2 regions of the Pseudomonas sp. B12(2026) genome follow, and region 2 is predicted to be linked to the other one. Evidence: predicted binding sites of a transcription regulator. Region 2 holds the regulator's gene; the other holds the start of a gene.
The links. The regulator FliA, encoded in region 2, starts transcription of late flagellar genes. The targets are predictions, from matches to a motif close to CTAAAGTTTNNNNNNNNNNNGCCGNTAA.
Positions count from the first base shown of each region.

Region 1 (14,651 bases), 370 kb from region 2:
CGCGCCGGCCATCGTCATCGACAGCGACGGCGCGGACCAATGGACCGAGCTGGAGCCGCGCGCGGACTACGCCTCGCTCGCCCCGGCCGAGCTGCTCGAACGCATCCGCCACGCCGGCATCGCCGGGCTCGGCGGCGCCGGCTTCCCCACCGCCGCCAAGCTGGCCACGCGCGCGCAGGACGACCTGCACACCCTGGTCATCAACGGTGCCGAGTGCGAGCCCTACATCAGCGCCGACGACCTGCTGATGCGCGAGCGCGCGGCCGCGCTGGTCGAAGGCATCGAAGTGCTCGCGCACATCCTCCAGCCGGAGCAGGTGCTGGTCGGCATCGAGGACGACAAGCCCGAGGCGCTGGCCGCCGTGCAGGCCGCCATCGGCGAGCGCAGCATCACCCTGCGGGCGATCCCGACCCGCTATCCCTCCGGCGGCGAACGCCAGCTGATCCAGATTCTCACCGGCCGCGAGGTGCCCTCCGGCGGGCTGCCGGTGGACATCGGCATGCTCTGCGTGAACGTCGCCACCGCCGTCGCCGTGGCCGACGCCGTGCTGCGCGGCAAGCCGCTGATCTCGCGCATCGCCACCCTGGCCGGCGCGGCGCTCGCGCGCCCGTGCAACGTCGAGGCGCTGCTCGGCACGCCGGTGGGCGAGCTGCTGGACTTCGCCGGCCTCGACCGGGCGAAGCTCGACCGCCTGCTCCTCGGCGGCCCGCTGATGGGCGTCAGCCTGCCGTCGCTGGAGGTGCCGCTGATCAAGACCAGCAACTGCCTGCTGGCCGCCACCCGCGAGGAGCTGCCGCCGGCGCCGCCGGCCATGCCGTGCATCCGCTGTGGCGACTGCGCGCAGGTCTGCCCCGCCAGCCTGCTGCCGCAGCAGCTGCACTTCTTCGCCGAGAACCACGAGCAGCTCATGGCGCACGACCTGTTCGACTGCATCGAGTGCGGCGCCTGCGCCTACGTCTGCCCGTCGAGCATCCCGCTGGTGCAGTACTACCGCGCGGCCAAGGCCGATATCCGCGAGCTGCAGCAGCGCCAGCTGAAGGCCGAGCAGTCGCGCCTGCGCTTCGAGCAGCGCCAGGACCGCCTGCGCCGCGAGGAAGAACAGCGCGCCGCCGAGCGCCTGGCCCGCCAGGAACGCGCGGCAGGCGGGCAGGAGGATCAGGCCGAGGTCGAAGCGCCCGCCGCGCAATCGGTGATCGAGCGGGTGAAGGCCGAGAAGGCCGTGGGCAATGCCCCCGACGCGCTCAAGCGGCTGAAGATCGAGGCGAGCATGGCCCAGGTCGCGCTGAAGAAAGCCGAGAAGCAGCTCGCCGCCCACGACACCGAACAGCTGCGCGCCCAGGTCGCCGATCTGCGCGGCGCCGCCGAAGCAGCCAGGGCCGCGCTGGCCGCCGCCGAAGCGGAAAGCGCCAGCGCCGCGCCGGCTCCGGCCGCCGCTGCCGTCGACGACGAAGCCGCGCTGAAGAAGGCGAAGATCGACGCCGCCATGGCCCGCGCCCGGCTGAAGAAGTCCGAGAAGGCCTTTGGCGATTCGCCCACCGACGAGCAGCGCGCCACCCTCGCCGCCCTGCGCGCGGACGTCGAGCGCATCGAGCTCATCCTCAACCAATTGCAGAGGTAAAGCATGCCGACCGAACCGAAAACCAGCGCCCCCATCGACGGTATCCTCGCCCTGCGCCAGGCCAAGCTGCGTTACATCGCCCAGCGCGACGCCCTGCGCCAGGCTGAACGCGAAGGCGCCTCCGACGAGGCGTTGAGCGCGATCCGCACGACGCTGGCGGAAGCCGAGCAAGCCCTGCATGCCGCCGAAGATTCCTGCGGCAAGGCGCCGCCGGACCTGGTGCGCACCGACAAGCACCCGATGAGCGATGCCCTGCGCGCAGCAAAGACCGAACTGGCCTACGCCCGCGCCGACCTGAAGAAGCTCGAACGCCAGGACGCCGCCGAAGCAGCCCTGGCCAGCGCCCGCGCGCGCCTGCAGGCGGCGCAACGCGCCGTCGCCGAGGCCGGCGGCGAGGAGCCTCGATGACGCTGCCGCGCATCAGCTCGCCCCACGCCACCGGCGGCAACCGCACGCAGAAGGTCATGCTGACGCTGCTGGCCGCCTGCGCGCCCGGCGCCCTGGTGCTGATCGGCCTGTACGGCATCGGCACGCTGTTCAACCTGCTCTGGTGCGGCCTGCTCGCTCTCGCCACCGAGGCGCTGATGCTCCGGCTGCGCAAGCGCCCGCTGGACTTCTTCCTCAAGGACGGCAGCGCGCTGGTCACCGCCGTGCTGCTGGCCCTGGCCCTGCCGCCCTATGCGCCCTGGTGGCTGAGCGGGCTCGCCACGCTGTTCGCCCTGGTGTTCGGCAAGCACCTGTACGGCGGCCTCGGGCAGAACCCGTTCAACCCGGCGATGGTCGGTTACGCGGTGGTGCTGGTGTCCTTCCCGCAATTGATGAGCCAGTGGCCGGCACCGGACAGCACGCCGGGGCTGGGCGATGGGCTGCGGCAGATTTTCGGCCTCGCCAGCCAGGCGCCGGACGCCTGGGTCGGCGCCACCGCGCTGGACGTGCTGCGCAACAACAACAGCCTGACCATGGACGAACTCCTGGCGCAGTCCCCGGCCTTCGGCCACATCGGCGGGCGCGGCGTGGAGCTGGTCAACCTGGCCTTCCTCGCCGGCGGCCTGTTCCTGCTCTGGCGCCGGCTGTTCACCTGGCACGCGCCGGTGGGCATGCTCGGCGCGCTGTTCGTCATGAGCCTGCTGTTCTGGAACGGTTCCGGCTCGGATTCCCACGGCTCGCCACTGCTGCACCTGTTCAGCGGGGCGAGCATGCTCGGCGCCTTCTTCATCGTCACCGACCCGGTCTCCGGTGCCACCAGCAACCGGGGCCGGCTGGTGTTCGGCATCGGCGCCGGCGTGCTCACCTACGTGATCCGCGCCTGGGGCGGCTACCCGGACGGCGTGGCCTTCGCCGTGCTGCTGATGAACCTCGCCGCGCCGACCATCGACTACTACACGCGCCCGCGCACCTACGGGCACAAGAAGCCCGAGCGCGGCTTCAAGGTGGGTGACTGATGAACCGCAACCGGCTGAAGAACGCCCTGGCGCTCGGCCTGCTCGCGGCGATCGCCGCCGGCGTGGTGGCGGTCGTCCACCAGTTCACCGCGCAACGCATCGACACCGCCCAGCGCGAGGCGCGCGGGCGCACCCTGCTGGAACTGCTGCCGCCCGGCAGCTACGACAACCATCCGCTGGAGAGCGAGGTCGGCACCTTCGATCCCAAGCTGCTCGGCCGCGACGAGCCGGCGCCGGCCTTCGTCGCCCGCCGCCAGGGCAAGGCCACGGCGGTGGTGCTCCAGCCCGTTGCGCGGGACGGCTACGGCGGCTCGATCCAGCTGCTGGTGGGCGTCACCGCCGAAGGCCGGCTGCTCGGCGTGCGGGTCGTGGCGCACCATGAAACACCCGGCCAGGGCGACCGCATCGAGCTGGGCAAGAGCGACTGGCTGCACGGCTTCGACGGCCGCGCGCTGGGCGATCCGGGCGATGCCGGCTGGAAGGTGAAGAAGGACGGCGGCCGGTTCGACCAGTTCGTCGGCGCCACCGTCACCCCGCGCGCGGTGGTCAAGGCGACGCACCGGGCGCTGCAGTATTTCGACGCGCACAAGGCGGAGCTGCTCGCCCCCGCCGCTTCGGGAGACAGCCATGAGTGATCCCGGCTACCGCGAACTGGCCCTGCAGGGCCTGTGGAAGAACAATCCGGGCCTGGTGCAGCTGCTCGGCCTGTGCCCGCTGCTGGGCACCAGCAACTCCGTGGTCAACGCCCTCGGCCTGGGCCTGGCGACGGTCTTCGTGCTGGTCTGCGCCAACGCCTCGGTGGCGCTGATCCGCGGCGCGCTGAGCGAGGCGGTGCGGCTGCCCGCCTTCGTCCTGATCATCGCCGCACTGACCACCTGCATCGAGCTGCTGATGCAGGCCTGGCGCTACGAGCTGTACCAGGTCCTCGGCATCTTCGTCCCGCTGATCACCACCAACTGCATGATCCTCGGCCGCGCCGAAGCCTTCGCCTCGCGCCAGGGCATGGCGCGCTCGGCCTTCGACGGCCTGATGATGGGCTGTGGATTCGCCCTGGTGCTGCTGGTGCTCGGCACGCTGCGCGAACTGCTCGGCCACGGTACCCTGCTGGCCGGCATGGACCTGCTGTTCGGCCCGGCGGCGGCGAGCTGGAAAGTGCAGCTCCTGGCGAACGGCCAGGGCTTCCTGCTGGCCATCCTGCCGCCCGGCGCCTTCCTGCTGCTGGGCCTGCTGATCGCCTTGAAGAACCGTATCGATGAAAGCCTGGCGGAACGCGCCCAGTCGCCGGCGGGCAATAAACCCGCCAGCCAGCGGCAGCGTGTCCGCGTGACCGGAGTGATCGAATGAATGCCGCCAAGCGCGCGGAGATTTTCCGCCGACTGCGTGAAGACAATCCCGACCCCAAGACCGAACTGGCCTACAGCTCGCCCTTCGAGCTGCTGATCGCGGTGATCCTCTCCGCCCAGGCCACCGACGTCGGGGTGAACAAGGCCACGGCGAAGCTCTACCCGGTGGCCAATACCCCGGAAGCCATCTACGCCCTGGGCGTCGAAGGGCTGTCGGAGTACATCAAGACCATCGGCCTGTACAACAGCAAGGCGAAGAACGTCATCGAGACCTGCCGCATCCTCGTCGAGAAGCACGGCAGCCGCGTGCCGGACAACCGCGAGGACCTCGAAGCCCTGCCCGGCGTGGGCCGCAAGACCGCCAACGTGGTGCTCAACACGGCGTTCCGACAGCCGGCGATGGCCGTGGACACGCACATCTTCCGGGTCGCCAACCGCACCAACATCGCCCCCGGGCGCAACGTGCTGGAGGTGGAGCGCAAGCTGCTGAAGTTCGTGCCCAGGGAGTATCTGCTCGACGCCCACCACTGGCTGATCCTGCACGGACGCTACGTCTGCAAGGCGCGCAAGCCGCAGTGTGGCAGCTGCCGGATCGAGGACCTGTGCGAGTACAAGCACAAGACTTCGGACGATTGAGAAACATCGGAAGAATCTCGCCGACTCATTGAAAAAATCTTTTTTACGGTCCCGTTCTTTGTCGATATAAGGGGCGCCAAGCACCCCCGCGTTGGAGTGAACCCATGGCAAGCGACAAAGAAGACCTCGAACTCGAGGACGAAGTCAGCACGGATGACAGCGACGATTCCGCCGAAGCCTCGGCAGAAGTCGCCAAGACCAACCTGACCAAGCGCCGCATCATCGACAACTACCTCGAAGAGCGCCGTCTGCAGCGCCAGCTGTCGGATTACGATTTCGACCTGTGAACGTAAAGCCCAGATGAAAAAGCCCCGCATCGCCGCGGGGCTTTTTGTTTTTGGCCTTTCAGCGCTTTTGTAGGAGCGAGCTTGCTCGCGAACCGATTCAGCGCCGATCTGGAGGGTTGGTCGGCTTTGTTCGCGAGCACGGGCTTGGCCAAAGCCCGGGCGCTCAGGCGCGCTGCACCACCCGGTAGCACGGCTCGTAGGCCGCGCCGCCCGGCAGCTTCATCCGGTGCTGCTCGACGAAGGCCTGCAGCAGCGCGTCCAGCGGCGCCATGATCGCCGCGTCGCCGTGGATCTCGTAGGGTCCGTGCTGCTCGATCTGGCGGATGCCCTTGTCCTTCACGTTGCCGGCGACGATGCCGGAGAACGCCCGGCGCAGGTTCGCCGCCAGCTCGTGGGGCGGCACCTCGCGGCGCAGGTCGAGGCGGGCCATGTTTTCGTGGGTGGGCTCGAACGGACGCTGGAAGCCTTCGTCGATCTTCAGCAGCCAGTTGAAGTGATAGGCGTCGTTGCGCTCGCGGCGGAACTGCTTGACCCGCTTGATGCCCTCGTTCATCTCCCGCGCCACCTGCGCCGGGTCGTCGATGATGATCTTGTAGCGGCGCTGCGCCGCTTCGCCCAGGGTCGCGCCGATGAAGGTGTGCAGCTGCTCGATGTAGTCCGACGCGCTGCGCGGGCCGGTGAGGACCAGCGGGAAGGGCATGTCCTGGTTGTCCGGGTGCATCAGGATGCCCAGCAGGTAGAGGAACTCCTCCGCCGTGCCGACGCCGCCGGGGAACACGATGATGCCGTGGCCGACGCGGACGAAGGCTTCCAGGCGCTTCTCGATGTCCGGCAGGATCACCAGTTCGTTGACGATCGGGTTCGGCGCCTCGGCGGCGATGATGCCCGGCTCGCTCAGGCCCAGGTAGCGGCCTTCGGTGTTGCGCTGCTTGGCGTGGCCGATGGTGGCGCCCTTCATCGGCCCCTTCATCACGCCCGGCCCGCAGCCGGTGCAGACGTCGAGGCTGCGCAGGCCCAGCTCGTGGCCGACCTTCTTGGTGTACTTGTATTCGTTGGTGCTGATCGAGTGGCCGCCCCAGCACACGACGATCTTCGGCTCCGCCCCCGGACGCAGCGCGCGGGCATTGCGCAGCAGGTGGAAGAGGTAGTCGGTGATGCCGGCGGAGCTGTCCAGGTCGATGCGCCGGCTGTCCATTTCGTTCTGGGTGTAGACGATGTCGCGCAGGGCGCTGAACAGCATCTCGCGGGTGCTGGCGATCATCTCGCCGTCGACGAAGGCGTCGGCCGGGGCGTTGAACAGTTCCAGGCGCACGCCGCGTTCCTGCTGGTGGATCTGCAGTTCGAAGTCGCGGTAGGCCTCGAGGATGTTCTTGGCGTTGTCGATCCGCGTGCCGGTGTTGAGGATGGCCAGGGCACACTGGCGGAAGAGCGTGTAGCTGCTGCCCGAGCCCGCTTCGCTGAGCTGGTGCACTTCACGTTGGGAAAGGGTTTCGAGGCTGCCCTTGGGGCTAACCGAGGCACTGGTAACCGGTCTTGGGGACATTCTGCATTCCATGACGAGGATGCCGGCCGCCGCAAGGCAGGGCATCCGGAAAATCGGTACGGTCGTTCGCTGTTCGGCACGGCGCAGCGGGGATCGTCCGGCCGCTCGCGGTGCTCCAGAGTCTCTGACAAGCAAATGACCGAAACTGCTTCCACGATCGCCGCCCGTGGCGACGCTCGTGCAGGTCAGTATGCCTGGGATGCGCGGCCCCGGGCGCCCGCGCGCAAGGAAAAACCCCGCCAGAGGGCGGGGTTTTTCGAAGATCGCAGACTCAGTCCTTGCGCTGCGGCGAGAGCAGCTCGACCTTGTAGCCGTCCGGGTCCTCGACGAAGGCCAGGATGCTGCTGCCGTGCTTCATCGGACCGGGCTCGCGGGTGATCTTGCCGCCACGGGAGCGGATGTCGTCGCAGGCCTTGTAGACGTCCGCCACTTCCAGGGCGATGTGGCCGTAGCCGGTGCCCAGCTCGTACGTGTCCACGCCCCAGTTGTAGGTCAGCTCGATCACGCTGTTCTCGTCTTCGCTGCCGTAGCCGACGAAGGCCAGGGTGAACTGGCCGTCCGGATAATCCTTGCGGCGCAGCAGGGTCATGCCCAGGACTTCGGTGTAGAAGGCGATGGATTTGTCCAGGTCGCCGACGCGCAGCATGGTGTGCAGCAGTCTCATCGATTCTTCCTCATCAGGCGCCCCGGATGCGGGGCTGATAAACACGAACCCCGGCTCGTGGCCGGGGTTCGTTGTTCTTTTGTAGGAGCGAGCTTGCTCGCGAACCGGGCAAAAAGCAAAAGCTTCGCCAACTCGCGCCTACCCGGGAACCGCTCAGAACAGCTTGCGGCCCTTGTTCGCGGCGATGCGCATGCGCAGCGCGTTGAGCTTGATGAAGCCGGCGGCGTCAGCCTGGTTGTAGGCGCCGCCATCTTCCTCGAAGGTCGCGATGTTGGCGTCGAACAGCGAGTCGTCGGACTTGCGGCCGACCACGATGACGTTGCCCTTGTACAGCTTCAGGCGGACCACGCCGTTCACGTACTCCTGGGAGGAGTCGATCATCTGCTGCAGCATCTCGCGCTCCGGGCTCCACCAGTAGCCGGTGTAGATCAGCTTGGCGTAGCGCGGCATCAGCTCGTCCTTCAGGTGAGCGACTTCGCGGTCCAGGGTGATCGACTCGATGGCGCGGTGCGCCTTGAGCATGATGGTGCCGCCGGGGGTCTCGTAGCAGCCGCGGGACTTCATGCCGACGTAGCGGTTCTCGACGATGTCCAGGCGGCCGATGCCGTTGGCGCCGCCGATGCGGTTCAGCTCGGCGAGCACCTGGGCCGGAGTCATGTCCTTGCCGTCGATGGCGACGATGTCGCCCTTGCGGAAGGTCAGCTCGATGTAGGTCGGGGTATCCGGAGCCTTCTCGGGGGAAGTGGTCCAGCGCCACATGTCCTCTTCGTGCTCGGTCCAGGTGTCCTCCAGCACGCCGCCTTCATAGGAGATGTGCAGCAGGTTGGCGTCCATGGAGTACGGCGACTTCTTCTTGCCGTGGCGCTCGATCGGGATGTTGTGGGTTTCGGCGTAGTCCATCAGCTTCTCGCGGGACAGCAGGTCCCACTCGCGCCAGGGAGCGATCACCTTGACGCCCGGCTTGAGCGCGTAGGCGCCCAGTTCGAAGCGCACCTGGTCGTTGCCCTTGCCGGTGGCGCCATGGGAGATGGCGTCGGCGCCGGTCTCGTTGGCGATCTCGATCAGGCGCTTGGCGATCAGCGGACGGGCGATGGAAGTACCCAGCAGGTACTCGCCTTCGTAGATGGTGTTGGCACGGAACATCGGGTAGACGAAGTCGCGGACGAACTCTTCGCGCAGGTCCTCGATGTAGATCTCCTTGACACCCAGCGCCTTGGCCTTGGCGCGGGCCGGCTCGACCTCCTCGCCCTGGCCCAGGTCGGCAGTGAAGGTCACCACTTCGCAGTTATAGGTATCCTGCAGCCACTTCAGAATTACCGAGGTGTCCAGGCCACCGGAATACGCCAGGACTACCTTCTTCACGTCCGCCATGCCACTCAACTCCACGGGGTTGTCACGAAAGGGATCGATTCTACTGCCCGCCCAGGATAATTTACAGAGGCGCGACAGCTTTAGACGACAAAGCGACAAATACTATCGTCGGTGCGACTCGCCGCCGCAGGCTCAGCTCTTCGGCGCGGGGCTGGCGGCAGGCGCTGGGGCCGCGCCGGCCGTCGAAGCCTCCGGCGTGGCGGGCGCCGCCGACGCCGGGGCGGCCGGCGTCTCCTCGGCAACCGGCCCGCGGGACAGGCTCACCGCCACCCGGCGATTGCGCGCCCGGTTGGCCTCGGAGTTGTTCTTCACCAGCGGATAGCGCTCGCCATAGAAGCGCACGGTGATCTGCGATTCCGGCACGCCATTGGCCTTGAGGTACTCCATCACCGCGACGGCGCGGCGGCGCGAGGCGTCGCGGTTGGCCAGGCGATTACCGCTGTTGTCGGAATGGCCGTCGAGCTCGATGCGGTTCACGCTCGGGTCGGCCTTCAGGTATTGCAGGATGATGTCCAGCCTGGCGCGGCCCGAGGCGTCGAGCTCGGTGCCGCCGCCGGGGAAGCCGATCTGGCCCTGCCGGACCTGGTCGAAATTGACCGGCAGCATCTTCGCCGAGCAGTCCTGGAACTGCGCGTAACCGGCGGCGAAACGCGTCGGCAGCAGGCGCACCAGCAGGTTCTCGCCGTCGCGGGTGCGGTGGCGGACTTCCGGCGTGCGACCTTCCAGCAGGCCGTTGAGCAGGCGCCCGGCCTGCTGCTGGCTGCTGTTGAAGGGCACGTCGCCGCCGCCGACCTGCACCGAACCGAGGTTCACGTCGCCCAGCCCCGGCCGCCACGGCGGCGCCGCCGCCAGCAGGGTCGCCGAGCCGCTGCCGAGCCAGCCCCGCTGGGGCTTGAGGCGGAAGGTCGGCTGCTCGCCGGCGCGCCAGACGAACTCGCCCAGGCCGAAGCCGGCCACGCTCTGCGACAGGCGGCACTCGAACGGGTCGCCCGCCACCGTCCATTCGGCGCTTTCCAGGCGCGGCTGGAAGGTCAGCCCCCAGGCCGGAAGGCTGGCGCAAAGGGCGAGCAGGAGCAGGGAGGGCTGGCGCACGATGGCTTCCACACAGATAAAAAGGCGTCGCGAGAAACTATCGGCCGGGCTCGGCAAAACTTGATAGCGAGTGCCGGCGGCGGCCTTTTCCGGTAGCATTTCACCCTCTTCCCGCTGCAACCGCCTTCCTGGAATCCGCATGTCCGACCGCCTGACACTCCTGCGCCCCGACGACTGGCACATCCACCTGCGCGACGGCGCCGCGCTCGCGCAAACCGTCGGCGACGCCGCCCGCACCTTCGGCCGCGCCATCATCATGCCGAACCTGGTTCCGCCGGTGCGCAACGCCGCCGAAGCCGACGTCTATCGCCAGCGCATCATCAAAGCCCGTCCGGCCGGCAGCCGCTTCGAGCCGCTGATGGTGCTCTACCTCACCGACCGCACCAGCGCCGAGGACGTCCGCGCCGCCAAGGCCTCGGGCTACGTGCACGCGGCCAAGCTGTACCCGGCCGGCGCCACCACCAACTCCGATTCCGGCGTGACCAGCATCGACAACATCTTCCCCGTGCTCGAAGCCATGGCCGAAGTCGGCCTGCCGCTGCTTGTGCACGGCGAGGTGACCCGCGCCGAAGTCGACGTGTTCGACCGCGAGAAGCGCTTCATCGACGAGCACCTGACCCGCGTGGTCGAGCGTTTCCCGAGCCTGAAGGTGGTCGTCGAGCACATCACCACCGGCGATGCCGCGCAGTTCGTCACGGCCGCCCCGGCCAACGTCGGCGCCACCATCACCGCGCACCACCTGCTGTACAACCGCAACCACATGCTGGTCGGCGGCATCCGCCCGCACTTCTATTGCCTGCCGATCCTCAAGCGCAACACCCACCAGGAAGCCCTGCTGGATGCGGCGACCAGCGGCAATCCGAAGTTCTTCCTCGGCACGGACTCCGCGCCCCACGCGCGCCACGCCAAGGAAGCCGCCTGCGGCTGCGCCGGCTGCTACACCGCCTACGCCGCCATCGAGCTGTATGCCGAGGCCTTCGAGCAGCGCAACGCGCTGGACAAGCTGGAAGCCTTCGCCAGCTTCCATGGCCCGGACTTCTACGGCCTGCCGCGCAACAGCGACCGCATCACCCTGGTGCGCGAGGAATGGAATGCCCCGGCGGCGTTGCCGTTCGGTGATCTCGAAGTGGTTCCGCTGCGTGCCGGCGAGAAGCTGCGCTGGCGCCTGCTGGAGACCGAGGCATGAGTGACGAGAACGAAATCTTCGAAGAAGAACTCGACGGTTCCTTCCCGCCGGGCCCGCGCCACCCGATGGCGCGCCGCTTCCGTGGCTACCTGCCGGTGGTGGTGGATGTCGAGACCGGCGGCTTCAACTGCGCCACCGACGCGCTGCTGGAAATCGCCGCCGTCACCATCGGCATGGACGAAAGCGGCTACCTGTTCCCGGAACACACATACTTCTTCCGCGTCGAGCCCTTCGAAGGCGCCAACATCGAGCAGGCGGCGCTGGAGTTCACCGGCATCAAGCTGGACCACCCGCTGCGCATGGCCGTGCAGGAAGAGCAGGCGCTGACCGAGATCTTCCGTGGCGTGCGCAAGTCGCTGAAGTCCAACGGCTGCAAGCGGGCGATCCTGGTCGGCCACAACAGCAGCTTCGACCTCGGCTTCCTCAACGCCGCGGTGAACCGCAGCGGCGTGAAGCGCAACCCGTTCCACCCCTTCTCCAGCTTCGACACCGCCACCCTCGCCGGCCTCGCCTACGGCCAGACCGTGCTGGCCAAGGCCTGCCAGACCGCCGGCATCGAGTTCGACAACCGCGAGGCACACTCGGCGCGCTACGACACCGAGAAGACCGCCGAGCTGTTCTGCGGCATCGTCAACCGCTGGAAGGAGTTCGGCGGCTGGATGGAAGACGATCACTGATCGTCTGCCCACCTGCATGAAAAAGCCCCGCCGAAGCGGGGCTCTTTCATGACCAACCGGCCTTACAGCTTGCTGGCGTGCTGGGCCAGGTAGGCGGCAACGCCTTCGGGCGAGGCGGTCATGCCGCTGTCACCCTTCTTCCAGTTGGCCGGGCAGACTTCGCCGTGCTCTTCGGTGAACTGCAGGGCATCGACCAGGCGCAGCAGCTCGTCCATGTTGCGGCCCAACGGCAGGTCGTTGACGATCTGCGAACGCACCACGCCATTCTGGTCGATCAGGAAAGCGCCGCGGAACGCGACACCCTCGGCGGACTCGACGTCATAGGCCTTGGCGATTTCATGGGTGATGTCGGCGGCCAGGGTGTACTTGACCGGGCCGATGCCGCCCTTGTCCACCGGGGTGTTGCGCCAGGCGTTGTGGGTGAAGTGGGAGTCGATGGATACGCCGATGACTTCGACGTTACGGGCCTGGAACTCGGGGATGCGGTGGTCTAGGGCGATCAGTTCGGACGGGCAGACGAAGGTGAAGTCCAGCGGGTAGAAGAACACCAGGCCGTACTTGCCCTTGATGGCTTCGGACAGCACGAAGCTGTCGACGATCTCGCCGCTGCCGAGGACGGCGGCTACGTTGAAGTCGGGAGCTTTCTTACCTACGAGTACGCTCATTCCATGTCTCCTTCGGTGGTGAGGACTTGAGGGAGTGCAAGATGCCCTGCCCGGCGCGAGGCGGCCGGATCCACGGGCTATCCACTCCAGTGGGCCGGTCATGATACACCGCCGTTTTCCGCCGCGCCCAGCGCATCCCCCCGTTCGCTCGCCAAGGGTAAGTCATTGACGGACATGACCATTTGTCTGGCCATGGAAAAGCCAGTCCAGCAAATTTTGACAATCATTCTCATTAAGATTAGTATCGCTTCCAACAACCCATCAGCGAGCCGTAGTGCAACCATGTACGTCTGCCTCTGCCAAGGTGTCACCGATAGCCAGATCCGCGATGCAATCTACGAAGGTTGCTGCAGTTACCGCGAAGTGCGTGAAAGCACCGGCGTCGGTACCCAGTGCGGCAAGTGCGCCTGCCTCGCCAAGCAGGTCGTCCGCGACACCCTGGGTGAACTGCAGAGCGCGCAGCCGATGAACTACTCCCTTGCCTACACGGCAGGCTGATCGACCCGACCTGCGGTCAGTTCGGCGGCAATTCAAAAAAAACCGGGCCAAGCCCGGTTTTTTTGTGTCTGGAATTCAGCGTCTTAGCGCCGGGTTGCGGAACCAAAGCATTCGCATTCATATTCCTTTTCATAAGGAATTCAAGTACTTACTTTTGACAGCCGGTTATATGGGAGCCACACTTTCAGACTCTCCCACTCCACACGGCAGGACTCCGGCATGAAAGGCGACAAGAAAGTCATCCAGCACTTGAACAAGGTCCTCGGCAACGAGCTGATCGCGATCAACCAATACTTCCTGCACTCGCGCATGTGGAACGACTGGGGCCTGAAGCGCCTCGGCGCGCACGAGTACCACGAATCCATCGACGAGATGAAGCACGCAGACAAGCTCGTCGAACGCATCCTGTTCCTCGAAGGCCTGCCCAACCTGCAGGACCTGGGCAAGCTGCTGATCGGCGAGAACACCCAGGAAATGCTGCAGTGCGACCTCAACCTGGAACTCAAGGCCGCCAAGGACCTGCGCGACGCCATCGTGCATTGCGAAAGCGTGCATGACTACGTGAGCCGCGACCTGCTCCGGCAGATCCTCGAGTCCGAGGAAGAGCACATCGACTACCTGGAAACCCAGCTGGGCCTGATCCAGAAGGTCGGCCTGGAGAACTACCTGCAGTCGCACATGCACGAAGACGACTGACAGGCCAGCGGCACCGGCGCGGTTGTGGACGCCGGTGCCCTCCCCTCCTAGACGTTCGCCTGCGGCGGGCGGCGCACCAGTGACGCCTTGAGCACCAGCCCGGCGCACAACCCCACCACCACCAGCAACGACAGACGCAGCCCCACGTGTTCGGCGAGGAAGCCGATCAGCGGCGGCCCCATCAGCAGCCCCCCATAGCCGAACGACGCCACCGCGGCCACGCCGCTGGAAGGCTCGACGCCCGGCCGGTTGCCCGCCGCGCCGATCAGGATCGGCACCACCACCGACAACCCCGCACCCACCAGGGCGAAGCCGGCGATGACGCCAGCCACCCAGGGGCTGAACAACGCCAGCAGCATGCCCGCACCGGCCAGCAGCGCCAGGTTGCGCACCAGCGCCTCGTCGGCGAAGCGCACACGCAGGCGGTCGCCGAACAGACGGCCGAGCACCATGGTCGCGGAGAACGCAGCGAAGCCCAGCGCCGCCAGGCGCTCCGACGCGCCCATCACCTGATGCAGCAGCAAGGCGCCCCAGTCGGCAACCGCGCCTTCCGAGACGAACGCGCACAGCGTCAGCAGCCCGAGACCGACCAGCGCCGGCGGCGGCAGGCGCCAGCCGCGTCCGGCCGGTGTCGGCTCCTCCGCGGGCTGCGGACGGCCCTCGAACAGATGGCGGGCGAAGAACGGCAGGAACACCACCGCCAGCACCGCCACCAGGGTGAAATGCCAGATCGGCGCCAGCCCGGCGAAGACCGACGCGCCGACGGCGCCGACCAGTCCACCGAGGCTGTACATGCCGTGCAGGCTGGAAATGCAGGGGCGTCCGAGACGCCGCTCCACTTCCACCGCCTGGGTGTTCATCGCCACGTCCATGCAGGCGAAGCTCAGGCCGACGATCAGAAGCCCCGCCGCCAGCTCCCAGACATTGCGCATC
Region 1 covers NZ_CM173430.1:4,447,855-4,462,505, forward strand. Annotated here, with positions in the region: partial or broken gene rsxC (electron transport complex subunit RsxC) at 1-2,026, shown strand, start outside; gene AC3B6A_RS20720 (RnfABCDGE type electron transport complex subunit D) at 2,023-3,060, shown strand; gene rsxG (electron transport complex subunit RsxG) at 3,060-3,695, shown strand; gene AC3B6A_RS20730 (electron transport complex subunit E) at 3,688-4,404, shown strand; gene nth (endonuclease III) at 4,401-5,039, shown strand; gene AC3B6A_RS20740 (PA3496 family putative envelope integrity protein) at 5,144-5,326, shown strand; gene ppnN (nucleotide 5'-monophosphate nucleosidase PpnN) at 5,490-6,869, opposite strand; gene gloA (lactoylglutathione lyase) at 7,141-7,533, opposite strand; gene AC3B6A_RS20755 (argininosuccinate synthase) at 7,687-8,904, opposite strand; gene AC3B6A_RS20760 (flagellar protein MotY) at 9,037-9,996, opposite strand; gene pyrC (dihydroorotase) at 10,136-11,182, shown strand; gene rnt (ribonuclease T) at 11,179-11,859, shown strand; gene AC3B6A_RS20775 (peroxiredoxin) at 11,922-12,524, opposite strand; gene AC3B6A_RS20780 (bacterioferritin-associated ferredoxin) at 12,807-13,022, shown strand; gene bfrB (bacterioferritin BfrB) at 13,242-13,718, shown strand; gene AC3B6A_RS20790 (MFS transporter) at 13,766-14,651, opposite strand, start outside.
Region 1: AC3B6A_RS20760 (flagellar protein MotY) is a predicted target of FliA. The motif match lies at 10,034-10,061, and genes of this name have one in related genera.

Region 2 (14,651 bases):
ACCTCATTGAAGCCGCCCCCATCCGCGCCGATGGCGAGATTCTTTACGAGCAGGCGACCAGCTGGACCTACGCACCGGGCAGCGTCACGCCCATCGCCCAGCCCGCGCCCGTGGCGGAAAATACATCCCAAGGCCATCTAGAAGATGAATGAAAAAATAATTGATTTCATACTTAAATAAACAATCATAAAGACCGACCAAGGTATACCCATAGACATCAGAACACTACTTAGTCAAAAGCAAGAAGTACAAAATTTCACAATTAGCGAACAGGACAATCTTTACGAGATAAACATATATTTGAAGGACATGAAAAAACACAAGGAAATACTGCTGAGCATGGTGTCCTATTTACAGTATAGCGGAATGGTATTCCATCAGATGAGCGATGATGGAGACGAACCATCGTATCATTTTATAACAGCAACAGAAAAAAATCAACCGGCTTCTACTGTAAAGTTCTTTTCCATGATCAACATGGTAAGGATTAGAACAATCTCGGCGTAGAGGATTGCAAGATCAAAGGAGATATAGCACTAAATGAAAAAACAACAAAACCCACAAGGAGACACTGAGAAAATAAAGAGCCTAACCTATGCTGCAACTCAATTGGAAACTATAGTCCCATCAATTGACAGAATCGCATCAGGATTCCCCGACAGCACTAGAGCATCGCTGGCACTGTTTCTATTCTTTAAAGAGAATGATGTTTTAAATAAATTATCCAAGACCAGAAGAATAATAGTCGACGAACTCAGGAAAATTCTCAGCTCTGAAGAGTATGATGAGTGGTTAGAAAGTGATATGCCACCATGGAAACCACCATATGATTCCACTATGGAGGAACTGATTGAGGCCATTCGAGAAACCGAAGCGCCTTAATTTATAAAATAAAACCGATAAGATAACGGCTCGTGGATCTAGAGCGTTGTAATCCCTGAACTGCAGACCACCGCCGGCGAGGAGTACTTCTGGAGCGATGAACAGCTCTACGAAGACTCAAAGCGAAATACGCCGAAGCGCCGCCCCTCCGCCAGCCCGATCAGGCGCCCTACTCTTCCGGCTTGCGCTGGTGCAAGCGCGCAACCAGTTCGGCTTCGGCCTGGGACAGTCCGCAGCTCTGGGTCAGGTCGGCGGCCGAGGCGCCCATGCCGACCAGGCGCGCGGCCTGGCTGTAGGACAGCGTGGAGGGGTCGCGCTGCTCCATGCGCGTCAGGCGCTCGGGCAGCGGGGCGACCTGCCTGCCCAGCTCGCGCAGTTCCTCGCCCATGCGGACGTTGACCTGCTGGTAGGACTCCAGGCACTTGCCCTGCGCCTTCAGGCGCTGTTCGAGCTCGGCGATCCGCGCGGCGTGCTCCGCCGCCTGCGCCAGCTGGGCGCGCTGACGCCGCGCCAGCCAGGCGCACGTCCCGGCGAGGCCGGCACAGGCCACGCCGAGGATCACCAGCGCGATCAGCACCTCAGATGCTCTCCAGCTCCGACCACTCTTCCTCGGTCATCATCTTGTCCAGCTCGACCAGGATCAGCAGTTCGCCGTTCTTGTTGCAGACGCCCTGGATGAACTTGGCCGACTCCTCGTTACCGACGTTGGGCGCGGTCTCGATCTCGGACTGGCGCAGGTAGACCACCTCGGCGACGCTGTCGACCAGGATGCCCACCACCTGCTTGTCCGCCTCGATGATGACGATGCGGGTGTTGTCGGAGACCGGCGCCGGGTCCAGGCCGAAGCGCTGGCGGGTGTCGATCACGGTGACCACGTTGCCGCGCAGGTTGATGATGCCCAGCACGTAGCTCGGGGCACCGGGCACCGGCGCGATCTCGGTGTAGCGCAGCACTTCCTGGACCTGCATCACGTTGATGCCGTAGGTCTCGTTGTCCAGGCGGAAGGTGACCCACTGCAGAATCGGATCTTCGGCACCTTGCGCTGACGTTTTCTTCATATCCCTTCGCCTCTTCGTCTAACCGCGCCGCCAGCGGCGCGGTGGCTTTCGTTAAATGGATTGGCGTTCAAATCAGTGCGCGCTCAATGCTGCGGGCGCCGCGTCGCGTTGCTGGCGATCAGTTCGGCCAGGGCCGAGACGTCGAGCAGCGCGCACATCTGTTCGATCACCGTGCCGGCCAGCCACGGGCGCTGCTGGCGCTGGCTGCGCCATTTCACCTCGGACGGGTCCAGGCGCACCGAGCGGCTGACCTGGTGCACCGCCAGCCCCCACTCGTAGCCCTGCACGGAAATCACGTACTGCAAGCCTTCGCGATAGTCGTCGCGGTAGCGCTCGGGCATCACCCAGCGCGCGGTGTCGAGCACCTTCAGGTTGCCGGCCTGGCCCGGCAGGATTCCGAGGAACCAGTCCGGCTGGCCGAACAGCGGGGTCAGGTCGTGGCCCGCCAGCGGGTAGATCGAGCCCAGGCAGACCAGCGGCACCGCCAGGGTCAGCCCGGCGACGTCGAACAGCAGGCACTCGAAGGGCTCGGCAGCCCACACCGGGCGGCCGTTGTCCAGCAGCGCCAGCGGCGCGGCGGGCATCTCGGCGCTGCCCGGCTGGCGCAGCTCGATGACCTGCGCATCCTGCACCGCCCGGCTCGGCGGCGCCACCACGGGCGCGGCCGCGACCGGCGGCGCGGCGGGCTCGCGGGCGAGGCTCAGGCGCGCATCGCGCACCTGCTCTTCGAGCACCGCGGCTTCGAATTCGTCCAGGCTGATGCTGTCGCGCTGCGGCTCCACCAGGGTCGGCTGGGGCTCGACGACGACCGCCGGCAGCGGCTCGGCACTGGCCAGGGCGACCGGCGCCGGCGCAACGGGCGCGGCAACCGGCGCCGCCGGCTCGTCGGCGAAGTCTACGAAGGCATCCTGCAGCAGCGCGTCCAGGTAGGACTGCAGCGCAAGCTGGGGACGCGTGGCGGTAACGGAACGACTCATGGGTGATGACCGCGCAAGGGGACTTTCCAGCCTATCGGCCGTGCAGCAGCGAGACTTGAACGCTCTCGTCGGATTCTTTGTTCGAGGCCGGCCATGCTCAGGCCACCTGCGCCGCCGGCAACTGTGCCAGCAGATGCTTGAGCAGCGCGCGGTAGGCGATCACCCCGCGGCTGTTGGCATCGTTGCGCGACGGCACCAGGCCGTGGCGGCTGGCGTCGCGCAGCTTGGTGTCCACCGGCACGAAGGCCTGCCAGAGCGTGTCGGGATAGGTGTCGCGCAGCACCCGCAGTGCGCCCAGCGAAGCCTGGGTGCGGCGGTCGAACAGGGTCGGCACGATGGTGAACGGCAGCGCCTGCTTGCGCGAGCGGTTGACCATCGTCAGGGTGTTGACCATGCGCTCCAGGCCCTTGAGGGCGAGGAACTCGGTCTGCACCGGGATCACCAGGTGCTGGCTGGCCGCCATCGCGTTGACCATCAGCACGCCGAGCAGCGGCGGGCTGTCGATGATCGCGTGGTCGAACTGGTTCCACAGCTGCGCCAGGCTCCTGGCGATCACCAGGCCCAGGCCGTTCTGCCCCGGCGACTGGCGCTCCAGGGTGGCCAGCGCGGTGCTCGACGGCAACAGGCGGATGTTCTCGTGGCTGGTCGGCAGCAGCAGTTGCTCCGGCAGCCCCTCGGGGACGCTGCCCTGGTGCAGGAACAGGTCGAACACGCTGTGCTCCAGGGTGTCCGGGTCATGGCCGAAATAGCTGGTCATCGAGCCGTGCGGGTCGAGGTCGACGATCAGCACGCGCTTGCCGGCGTCGGCCAGCAGGCCCGCCAGGGCGATGGAGGATGTGGTCTTGCCGACGCCACCTTTCTGGTTGGCTACCGCCCAGACTTTCATAGTGCTCGCTCCGCGCTGACCGAGGATCGGCTCAGGGTTTTCATGCTGCTCACTTTCATTGCCCTGCCGCCGATGACGAAGAATTGACGGCGCCGCCCGCGGGCGCCTCACCGGCAAGCACCGGTGCAGGTTGCGTGCCAGCATGTCGCAGCGCCGGGTCCGCCTGCGCCTTGCCGCTGCCCACGCCGCTGACGCTGCGGCGCACCTCCAGGTTGCGGGAGATCACCAGCACCACCCGGCGGTTGCGCGCGCGCCCTTCCGCCGTCGCGTTGTCCGCCACCGGCTGGAATTCACCATAGCCCACCGCCGCCAGCCGGCCGGCGTCCAGCCCGTCCTGGGCGAGCATGCGCACGATGCTCGCGGCGCGGGCCGCCGACAGTTCCCAGTTGGTCGGGTACTGGGCGTTGTGGATCGGCACGTTGTCGGTGAAGCCTTCGACGTGCACCGGGTTGCGGTAAGGCGCCAGAATTCCGGCGACCTTCTCGATGATGCCGAAGGCGGCGTCGTTGGGAATCGCATCGCCGCTGGGGAACAACAGGCTGGAATTGAGGGTGATCTCGATCCAGAACTCGTTGCCGCGCACGCTGACCTGGTCGCTCTTGATCAGCTCGCCGAACGCCTGGCGCATGCTCTCGGAAATCTGCTCCAGGGTGTCCGGGCTGCCCTGGGGCTGGCCCTCGTCCATCGGTTCGTTCAGCGACTGGTCCGGCTGCTGGGTGCGCGGCCGCTCCTCGCCGACGGGGATCGGGCGGACCGCGCGGTCGGGCTGGTTGAACACGCCCGTGAGGGTTTCCGAGAGGATCTTGTACTTGCCCTGGTTGATCGAGGAGATCGAGTACATCACCACGAAGAAGGCGAACAGCAGGGTGATGAAGTCCGCGTAGGACACCAGCCAGCGTTCGTGATTCTCGTGTTCCTCGTGGCGGCGGCGGCGAGGCATTGGCGTCCCCTCCTCAGCCGGCGAAGCCTTGCAGCTTCAGTTCGATGGAGCGCGGGTTCTCGCCCTCGGCGATGGACAGCAGGCCCTCCATCAGCATCTCGCGGTAGCAGGATTGGCGCAGCACGATGCTCTTGAGCTTGTTGCCCACCGGCAGCAGCAGCAGGTTGGCCAGGCCCACGCCATAGATGGTGGCGACGAAGGCCACGGCGATGCCGCCGCCCAGCTGGCTGGGGTCGGCGAGGTTGCCCATCACGTGGATCAGGCCCATCACCGCGCCGATGATGCCGATGGTCGGCGAGTAGCCGCCCATGCTTTCGAACACCTTGGCCGCCGCCAGGTCGCGGCTTTCCTGGTTGTACAGGTCGACTTCGAGAATGCTGCGGATGGCTTCCGGCTCGGTGCCGTCCACCAGCAGTTGCAGGCCCTTGCGCGCGAAGGGGTCGTGCTCGGCGTCGGCGACGCTTTCCAGGCCCAGCAGGCCCTCCTTGCGCGCGGTCATGCTCCAGCCGACCACATGGCCGATGCCGCCGACCAGGTCGACCCTGGGCGGCAGGATGATCCAGCGCAGCAGGTTCACCGAACGCTTGAGCACCGGCACCGGGGTCTGCAGCAGCGCGGCGGCCAGGGTGCCGCCGACCACGATCAGCGCCGCCGGGCCGTTGGCCAGCGCGCCGACATGCCCGCCCTCGAGGAAGTTGCCGCCGATGATGGCGACCAGCGCGAGGATCAGGCCGACCAGGCTGAGCACATCCATCAGCCGCAGGCCTCGGTGAGGTGGCGGCCGATATCGTCCAGGCCGTACACCGCGTCGGCGAGGCCGGCCTTGGCGATCGCCATCGGCATGCCGTAGATCACGCAGCTGGCCTCGTCCTGCGCCCACACCTGGCTGCCGCTCTGCTTGAGCATCCGCGCGCCTTCGCGGCCGTCGGCGCCCATGCCGGTGAGGACCACCGCCAGCACCTTGTCGCCGTAGGCCTTGGAGGCGGAGCCGAAGGTCACGTCGACGCAGGGCTTGTAGTTCAGCCGCTCATCGCCGGGGAGGATGCGCACCGAGCCGCGCGCGTCAATCATCATCTGCTTGCCGCCGGGGGCCAGCAGGGCCACGCCGGGGCGCAGCTGGTCGCCGTCCTCGGCTTCCTTGACGGTGATCCGGCAGAGCTTGTCCAGGCGCTCGGCGAAGGCCTTGGTGAATGCCGCCGGCATGTGCTGGATCAGCACCAGCGGCGCGGGGAAGTTGGCAGGCAGCTGGGTCAGGACCCGCTGCAGCGCCACCGGCCCACCGGTGGAAGTACCGATGGCCACCAGCCGGTAGGGCTTACGCTTTGGGGCGGCGGACGGCGCCGGCGCGGCGGGCGCGGGGCTGCCGGCGGAGGCCGGCGCGGCATGGCGCGCGGCGCTGGCGGCGGCCGGCGCGGGCATCGGGGTGGTGGTGGCGTAGGCGGCGAAGCGGCGGTTGCTGCGGGCGATGGTGTGGACCTTCTCGCACAGCAGCTGGCGCACCTTGTCCGGGTTGCGCGAGATGTCCTCGAAGTTCTTCGGCAGGTAATCGACGGCGCCGGCGTCCAGCGCGTCCAGGGTCACCCGCGCGCCCTCGTGGGTCAGCGAGGAGAACATCAGCACCGGCGTCGGACAGCGCTGCATGATGCTCCGCACGGCGGTGATGCCGTCCATCAGCGGCATCTCGTAGTCCATGGTGATCACGTCGGGCCTGAGCGCCAGCGCCTGATCGATCGCCTCGCGGCCGTTGGTGGCCGTACCGACCACCTGGATCTGCGGGTCGGCGGACAGAATCTCCGAGACACGGCGGCGGAAGAATCCCGAATCGTCCACCACCAGGACTTTGACAACCATAGACACTCCTGAATAAAGCCTTGCCGCGCGCGGGCGTCCCCGCGCGCCGAAATCAGATACGCCGTGCGTAGCGCTTGAGCATGCTCGGCACATCGAGGATCAGGGCGATGCGCCCGTCCCCGGTGATGGTCGCCCCGGCCATGCCCGGCGTGCCCTGCAGCATCTTGCCCAGCGGCTTGATCACCACCTCTTCCTGGCCCACCAGCTGGTCGACCACGAAGCCGATGCGCTGGGTGCCCACGGAGAGGATCACCACATGGCCCTCGCCCGGCTCGTCATACTGCGCGCCCGGCACCAGCCAGCGCTTGAGGTAGAACAATGGCAGGGCCTTGTCGCGGACGATCACCACTTCCTGGCCGTCGACCACGTTGGTGTTGGACAGGTCGAGGTGGAAGATCTCGTTGACGTTCACCAGCGGGAAGGCGAAGGCCTGGTCGCCCAGCATCACCATCAGGGTCGGCATGATCGCCAGGGTCAGCGGCACCTTGATGACGATCTTCGAGCCCTGGCCCTTGGCCGAGTAGATGTTGATGATGCCGTTGAGCTGGGAAATCCGGGTCTTCACCACGTCCATGCCGACGCCGCGGCCGGAGACGTCGGAAATCTCGGCCTTGGTCGAGAAGCCCGGGGCGAAGATCAGGTTGTAGCAGTCGGACTCGGAGAGGCGGTCGGCGGCGTCCTTCTCCAGCAGGCCCTTCTCCACCGCCTTGGCGCGCAGCACGTCCGGGTCCATGCCCTTGCCGTCGTCGGAGATCGACAGCAGGATGTGGTCGCCCTCCTGCTCGGCGGACAGCACCACCTTGCCCGAGCGCGACTTGCCGGCAGCCTCGCGCTCGTCCGGGCCTTCGATGCCGTGGTCCACCGCGTTGCGCACCAGGTGCACCAGCGGGTCGGCCAGGGCCTCGACGAGGTTCTTGTCCAGGTCGGTTTCTTCGCCGATCAGCTCCAGGTTGATCTCTTTCTTCAGCTGGCGCGCCAGGTCGCGGACCTGCCGGGGGAAGCGGCCGAAGACCTTCTTGATCGGCTGCATGCGGGTCTTCATGACCGCCGACTGCAGGTCGGCGGTGACCACGTCGAGGTTCGACACGGCCTTGGCCATCGCCTCGTCGCCGCTGTTGGCGCCCAGGCGCACCAGGCGGTTACGCACCAGCACCAGTTCGCCGACCATGTTCATGATGTCGTCGAGGCGCGCGGTGTCCACGCGCACCGTGGTTTCCGCTTCGCTGGCCGATTTGTCCGGATGCGCGGCGCGGGCGGCCTCGGCGGGCTTGGCGGCGGCCGGAGCCGGCGCGGCGGCGGGCTTGGGCTGCGGCGCGGGAGCGGCGGCTTTGGCAGCGGGCTTGGCGGCCGGTTGAGCGGCGGCGGCCGGCTCGTCCTTGGCGCCGCCGAACTGGCCCTTGCCGTGCAGCTGGTCGAGCAGCGCCTCGAATTCGTCGTCGGTGATGTTGTCGTCGCCAGCGGCGGCGGGGGCGGCGGCATTCCCGGCCGGGGCGGCAGCCGGCTCTTCCTTGGCGCCGGTGAACTGGCCCTTGCCATGCAGCTGGTCGAGCAGCGCTTCGAACTCGTCGTCGCTGATCTCGTCGCCGGCGGCCGGTGCCTGCGCGCTCGCGGCGGGGGCGGCGCTGGCGGGCTCCTTGGCGCCGCCGAACTGGCCCTTGCCGTGCAGCTGGTCGAGCAGCGCTTCGAATTCGTCGTCGGTGATGTCGTCGTCGGAGGCCGCTTCGGCATCCGCCGCGGGCGCGGGCTCGGCGGCGGCCGGCTCCAGGGCGTCCATCAGTTGCTCGAACTCGGCGTCGGTGATGTCGCCGTAGGCGGCGGGAGCCTGCGCAGCAGGCTCGGGCTCGGCGGCCGGCGGTGCCGCGGCCGGTTCGTCGCCAGCCGGCTCGGCCAGGCGCGAGAGCGCGGCCAGCAGCTCGGGCGTGGCCGGGGTCGGCTCTTCCGCATCGCGCACCTGCTGGAACATCACGTTGACGGTGTCCAGCGCCTGCAGGACCACGTCCATCAGCTCGGCATCCACGCGGCGCGCGCCCTTGCGCAGGATGTCGAACACGTTCTCGGCGATGTGGCAGCACTCCACCAGCGCGTTCAACTGGAGGAAGCCCGCCCCGCCCTTGACGGTGTGGAACCCACGGAAGATTGCGTTGAGCAGGTCCATGTCATCCGGGCGGCTTTCCAGCTCAACCAGTTGCTCGGACAGTTGCTCGAGGATCTCGCCGGCCTCCACCAGGAAGTCCTGGAGGATCTCGTCATCGGCGTCGAAGCTCATTCGGTGCTCCCTACAGTGTCAACGACACTCAAAAACCTAGGCTGGACAACAGGTCGTCGACATCGTCCTGACCGGATACGACGTCCTTTCTTGTATCGGCAGCGATCTGCGGACCTTCACCCTTGGACGATCTTTCTTTTTCCACCGCCTCGCGCATCCCCTCGTGGTCATGCTCGATGCCGGCGTAGCGGTCCACCTGGCCGGCCATCCAGACCAGCTTGACCAGGTTCGTCTCGACCTCGGTGACCAGCTTGGTGACGCGCTTGATCACCTGCCCGGTGAGGTCCTGGAAGTCCTGCGCCAGAAGAATGTCGTTGAGGTGCGCGGACAGCTTGCGGCTGTCCTGGGCGCTGCTGTAGAGGAACTGCTCGACGCGCTTGGCGAGGTCGCGGAAGGCATCGGCGCCCAGCTCGCGGCGCATGAAGCGCGACCAGTCTTCCTGCAGCGCCTTGGCCTCGTTCTCGATGTGCGAGACCACCGGGGTGCACTCCTCCACCAGGTCCATGGTGCGGTTGGCCGCCCTCTCGGTCATGGTCACCACGTAGGACAGGCGGTCGGTGGCGTCGGCGATCTGCGACATTTCCTCGGCGTGGCGGGAATTCGGATCGATCTGGAAGTTGACGATGGCGTTGTGCAGCTCGCGGGTGAGCTTGCCGACTTCCTGGTAGAGCCCACGATCGCGCGCCTGGGTGAGTTCGGAGATCAGCTGCACGGCGGTCTGCACTTCACCGCGATCGAGGCAGTCGACCAATTCGCGCGCGTGTTTTTTCAGGGTCGACTCGAAGTCACCCGCGGATTCGTTGACGAGATCCATGACGCCCTCTTGGCCAGCCTCAGCCGCCGACCCGCTCGAAAATCTTCTCGATCTTTTCCTTCAGCACCTGAGCGGTGAAAGGCTTGACCACATAGCCGTTGACCCCGGCCTGGGCCGCTTCGATGATCTGGTCGCGCTTGGCCTCGGCGGTGACCATCAGCACCGGCAGGTGCTTGAGGCGCTCGTCGGCGCGAACCGCGCGCAGCAGGTCGATGCCGGTCATGCCGGGCATGTTCCAGTCGGTGACGAGGAAATCGAAGTTGCCGCTGTGCAGCATCGGCAGCGCGGTGGTGCCGTCGTCGGCTTCCGCGGTGTTGGTGAACCCCAGGTCCCGCAGGAGGTTCTTGATGATGCGCCTCATCGTGGAGAAGTCGTCCACGATGAGAATTTTCATATTCTTGTCCAAACCGACCTCCATCGATACCAGGCACGTCCTGGCGGGCGTGCCGTCAATTCATCGAGCGTCATGCGCTCGTGCCGTGCGGGGACGTCAAAGGGACGTCACCCAGAGAATTCGAAACTCCTGCGAGCATTTCCTACAGAAAATGCCGCCGCGAAACTACCCGAAGCTCAGTGCGCGCGCCACTCCGCCAGACGCGCCCGCAGGCGCGCCGCGCACTGGCTGTGCAGCTGGCTGACCCGCGACTCGCTGACGCCGAGCACCTCGCCGATCTCCTTGAGGTTGAGCTCCTCGTCGTAATACAGCGCCAGCACCAGCCGCTCGCGCTCGGGCAGCTTGGTGATGGCGTCGGCGAGCGCCGCCTGGAAGCGTTCGTCCTCCAGGCCGTGGGCGGGCTCGTTGACCTGGTGCGAAGCGTCTTCGGCCAGGCCGCTGCCCTGCTCGCCGTCCTGCAGCAGATCGTCGAAGCTGTACAGCCGGCTGCCCTGGGTGTCGCTGAGGATGCCGTAATAATCCTCGAGGCTCATATTGAGTTCGGCAGCAACTTCCTGATCTTTAGCGTCGCGGCCGGTTCTCGCTTCGACGGTACGGATCGCGTCGCTGACCATGCGGGTGTTGCGGTGCACCGAGCGCGGCGCCCAGTCGCCCTTGCGCACCTCGTCGAGCATGGCGCCGCGGATGCGGATGCCGGCGTAGGTCTCGAAGCTCGCGCCCTTGCCGGCGTCGTATTTCTTCGCCGCTTCCAGCAGGCCGATCATGCCGGCCTGCATCAGGTCCTCGACCTGCACGCTGGCGGGCAGGCGGCCGAGCAGGTGGTAGGCGATCCGCTTGACCAGCGGCGCGTAGCGCTGGATCAGCTGGTCCTGGGAATTCTGTGCCTGCGCCTTGCTGTACATACGCGCTCCAGAGGCCGGCATCATGCGGCGGGTCCCGTGGCTGGATGCTGCACCAGGCGTTCGACGAAGAACTCCAGGTGCCCGCGCGGATTGGCCGGCAGCGGCCAGCTGTCGACCTTCTGCGCGATCGCCCGGAAGGCCAGGGACGCCTTGCTGCGCGGGAACGCCTCGTACACCGAACGCTGCTTCTGCACCGCCTTGCGCACCGACTCGTCGTAGGGGATGGCGCCGACGTACTGCAGCGCCACGTCGAGGAAGCGGTCGGTGACCTTGGTCAGCTTGGCGAACAGGTTGCGGCCCTCCTGCGGGCTGTGCGCCATGTTCGCCAGCACGCGGAAGCGGGTCATGCCGTAGTCGCGGTTGAGCAGCTTGATCAAGGCGTAGGCGTCGGTGATCGAGGTCGGTTCGTCGCAGACCACCAGCAGCACTTCCTGCGCCGCGCGGACGAAGCTCACCACCGAGTCGCCGATGCCGGCGGCGGTGTCCACCACCAGCACGTCGATGTTCTCGCTGATATCGCTGAAGGCCTGGATCAGGCCGGCGTGCTGCATCGGCGTGAGGTGCACCATGCTCTGCGTCCCGGAGGCCGCCGGGACGATGCGGATGCCGCCGGGCCCCTGGAGGATCACGTCGCGCAGATCGCATTCGCCCTCGATGACGTCGGCCAGCGTGCGCTTGGGCGTCAGGCCCAGCAGCACGTCGACGTTGGCCAGGCCCAGGTCGGCGTCCATCAGCATGACTCGCCGGCCGAGGTCGGCCAGCGCCAGTGCCAGATTCACCGACACATTGGTCTTGCCGACGCCACCCTTGCCACCGGTGACCGCGATTACCTGAACGGGATGCATGCCCATATCAATACCCTGTCTCGTCATTCAGCCGCCGCGCCTCCTGGCGCTGCGGCCCTGCCGGCCGCGGTGCTCTACCGCTTCCGGCGCTCGCGGATCGTCTCCCAGAGCATCCGCCTCGCCGGGCGGCCCAAGCCGGCCGCCCATCGCCCCACCACGGGGCTCTTCGAATCGTTCAGCCGGCGCGCTGGTACAGGCCGGCGAACAGGTCGGCCATGTCGTCCTCGCTCGGCTCTTCCGGCGCCTGCAGGCTCACCGCGCGGCTGACCAGCTGGTGACTGCGCGCCACCTGCAGGTCGTCCGGAATCTTCGGACCGTCCGCCAGGTAGGCCACCGGGAGGCGCCGGCCGATAGCCAGGGCGAGCGCCTCGCCGAGGCTGCCGGCCTCGTCCAGTTTGGTCAGGATGCAGCCGGCCAGGCCGCAGGCGCGGTAGTTCTGCCACGCCGCCTTGAGCACCTGGCTCTGGCTGGTCGCGGCCAGCACCAGGTAGTTCTGTACGTTGAGGCTCTGCGCGGCCAGCGCTTCGAGCTGCATGCGCAGCGCCGGATCGTTGGCGGACAGGCCGGCGGTATCGATCAGCACCAGGCGCTTGCGCGCCAGCGGCGCCATGGCCTGGACCAGCGACTGCCCCGGGCTGACCAGGACCACCGGCACATCGAGGATGCGGCCGAGGGTCTTGATCTGCTCCTGGGCGCCGATGCGGAAGTTGTCCATCGACACCAGGGCGATGCTCTGCGCGCCGTACTTGAGCACGTAGCGGACCGCCAGCTTGGCCAGGGTGGTGGTCTTGCCCATGCCGGCCGGGCCGACCAGCGCGACCACCCCGCCCTGCTCCAGCAGGTCGTTTTCCGGGGTGTTGATCGAGCGCGCCAGGTGCGCCAGCAGCATGCGCCAGGCCTGCTTCGGGTCGGCGATGGACGCCACCTTCTCCAGCAGGCTGCGCGACAGGTCCGCCGGCAGGCCCATGCGCTGCAGGCGGCGCCACAGGTTGGCCTGCTTCGGACGCTGGCTCTGCAGCTGGTTCCAGGCAATGGAGCCGAGTTGCACTTCGATCAGTTCGCGCAGGCCGTTGAGTTCGAAGCGCATGGCTTCCAGGGCCTGCTGGCCGACGTTGGCGGCGGCCGGTGCGGCCGGCGCCTCCATGGCTTCGGCCAGGGTCTCGGCCGCCGTGCGGCGCGGCGCCTGCGCGTCGTACATTTGACGGTCCTTGCGCTCGGCCGCGCTGGCGCGGACCGGCTCGCTCAGCTCGGCCTTGGCCTGGGCGATGCGCGCCTGGGTCTTGCGCAGTTCGACTTCCAGCGCCGGGTTCGGCTTGCTGGCCGCCGCCGGGGCCTGGTAGTCCAGCGCCGCGGTCAGCTCGACGCCGCCGGCCACCCGGCGATTGCCGATGATCACGGCGTCCGGGCCCAGTTCGTCACGGACCAGTTTCATGGCCTGACGCATATCGGCGGCGAAGAAGCGTTTTACCTGCATGGCCTGCGACCTCGGTGCTCTCTATTCGACTACTGACTATTGCTGCCCAACGGTGGCGACAATGGTGACTTGTTTGTTGTCCGGGATTTCCTGGTAGGCCAGCACGTGCATGGTGGGGACCGCCATCCGCGCGAACCGGGACATCATCGCGCGGACCGGGCCGGCCACCAGCAGGATCGCCGGCTTGCCGAGCATTTCCTGGCGCTGCGCCGCCTCGACCATCGAGCGTTGCAGCTTTTCCGCCATTCCGGGCTCCAGCAACATGCCGTCTTCGGAGCCCTGTCCGGCCTTCTGAAGACTATTGAGCAATATCTGTTCCAACCTGGGTTCCAGAGTGATCACAGGCAGCTCCGGCTCTAGTCCCACAATGGTTTGCACGATTGCGCGGGACAGCGCGACGCGAACCGCGGCCACCATGGCGGCGGGATCTTGACTCTTGGCGGCAACGTTGGCGATGGCCTCGGCAATGGTGCGGATGTCGCGCACCGGCACCTGCTCCTGCAGCAGCGCCTGCAGGACCTTGAGCAGGGTCGACAGGGAAATCATCCCCGGCACCAGCTCTTCGGCGAGCTTGGGCGAGGTCTTGGCCAGCAGCTGCATCAGTTGCTGGACTTCCTCGTGGCCGAGCAGCTCGTGGGCATGCTTGTGCAGCACCTGGTTGAGGTGGGTGGCGACCACGGTGCTGGCGTCGACCACGGTGTAGCCCAGGGACTGCGCCTGGTCGCGCTGGGACGCCTCGATCCACACCGCCTCCAGGCCGAAGGCCGGGTCCTTGCCGGCGATGCCGTTGAGGCTGCCGAACACCTGGCCGGGATTGATCGCCAGTTCGCGGTCCGGGTAGATCTCCGCCTCGGCCACGCTGACGCCCATCAGCGTCAGGCGGTAGGCGTTGGGCAGCAGGTCGAGATTGTCACGGATATGCACCGACGGCATCAGGAAGCCCAGGTCCTGGGACAGCTTCTTGCGCACGCCCTTGATCCGCGCCAGCAGCTGGCCGCCCTGGTTGCGGTCCACCAGCGGGATCAGCCGGTAGCCGACCTCCAGGCCGACCATGTCCACCGGGGTCACGTCGTCCCAGCCCAGCTCCTTGGACTCCTGGGCGCGCTGGGCCGGCAGCAGCTCCTGCTGGCGCTGGGTTTCCTGCGCGGCCTGCTGCGCCGCCTGGCGCTGGCGCTGCCAGATCAGGTATGCGCCGCCGGCGGCCAGGCCACCGAGGCCGACGAAGGAAACGTGCGGCATGCCGGGCACCAGGCCCATGGCGATCAGGATCGCGGCGGAGATGGCCAGCGCCTTGGGCGAGGCGAACATCTGCCGGTTGACCTGCTGGCCCATGTCCTCGGCGCTGGACACGCGGGTCACCAT
Region 2 covers NZ_CM173430.1:4,076,654-4,091,304, forward strand. Annotated here, with positions in the region: gene AC3B6A_RS18825 (hypothetical protein) at 541-882, shown strand; gene AC3B6A_RS18830 (DUF2802 domain-containing protein) at 1,052-1,459, opposite strand; gene AC3B6A_RS18835 (chemotaxis protein CheW) at 1,461-1,940, opposite strand; gene AC3B6A_RS18840 (CheW domain-containing protein) at 2,024-2,917, opposite strand; gene AC3B6A_RS18845 (ParA family protein) at 3,015-3,803, opposite strand; gene motD (flagellar motor protein MotD) at 3,859-4,743, opposite strand; gene AC3B6A_RS18855 (flagellar motor protein) at 4,757-5,497, opposite strand; gene AC3B6A_RS18860 (protein-glutamate methylesterase/protein-glutamine glutaminase) at 5,497-6,594, opposite strand; gene AC3B6A_RS18865 (chemotaxis protein CheA) at 6,647-8,860, opposite strand; gene AC3B6A_RS18870 (protein phosphatase CheZ) at 8,889-9,674, opposite strand; gene AC3B6A_RS18875 (chemotaxis response regulator CheY) at 9,694-10,068, opposite strand; gene fliA (RNA polymerase sigma factor FliA) at 10,245-10,994, opposite strand; gene fleN (flagellar synthesis regulator FleN) at 10,991-11,821, opposite strand; gene flhF (flagellar biosynthesis GTPase FlhF) at 11,991-13,289, opposite strand; gene flhA (flagellar biosynthesis protein FlhA) at 13,326-14,651, opposite strand, start outside.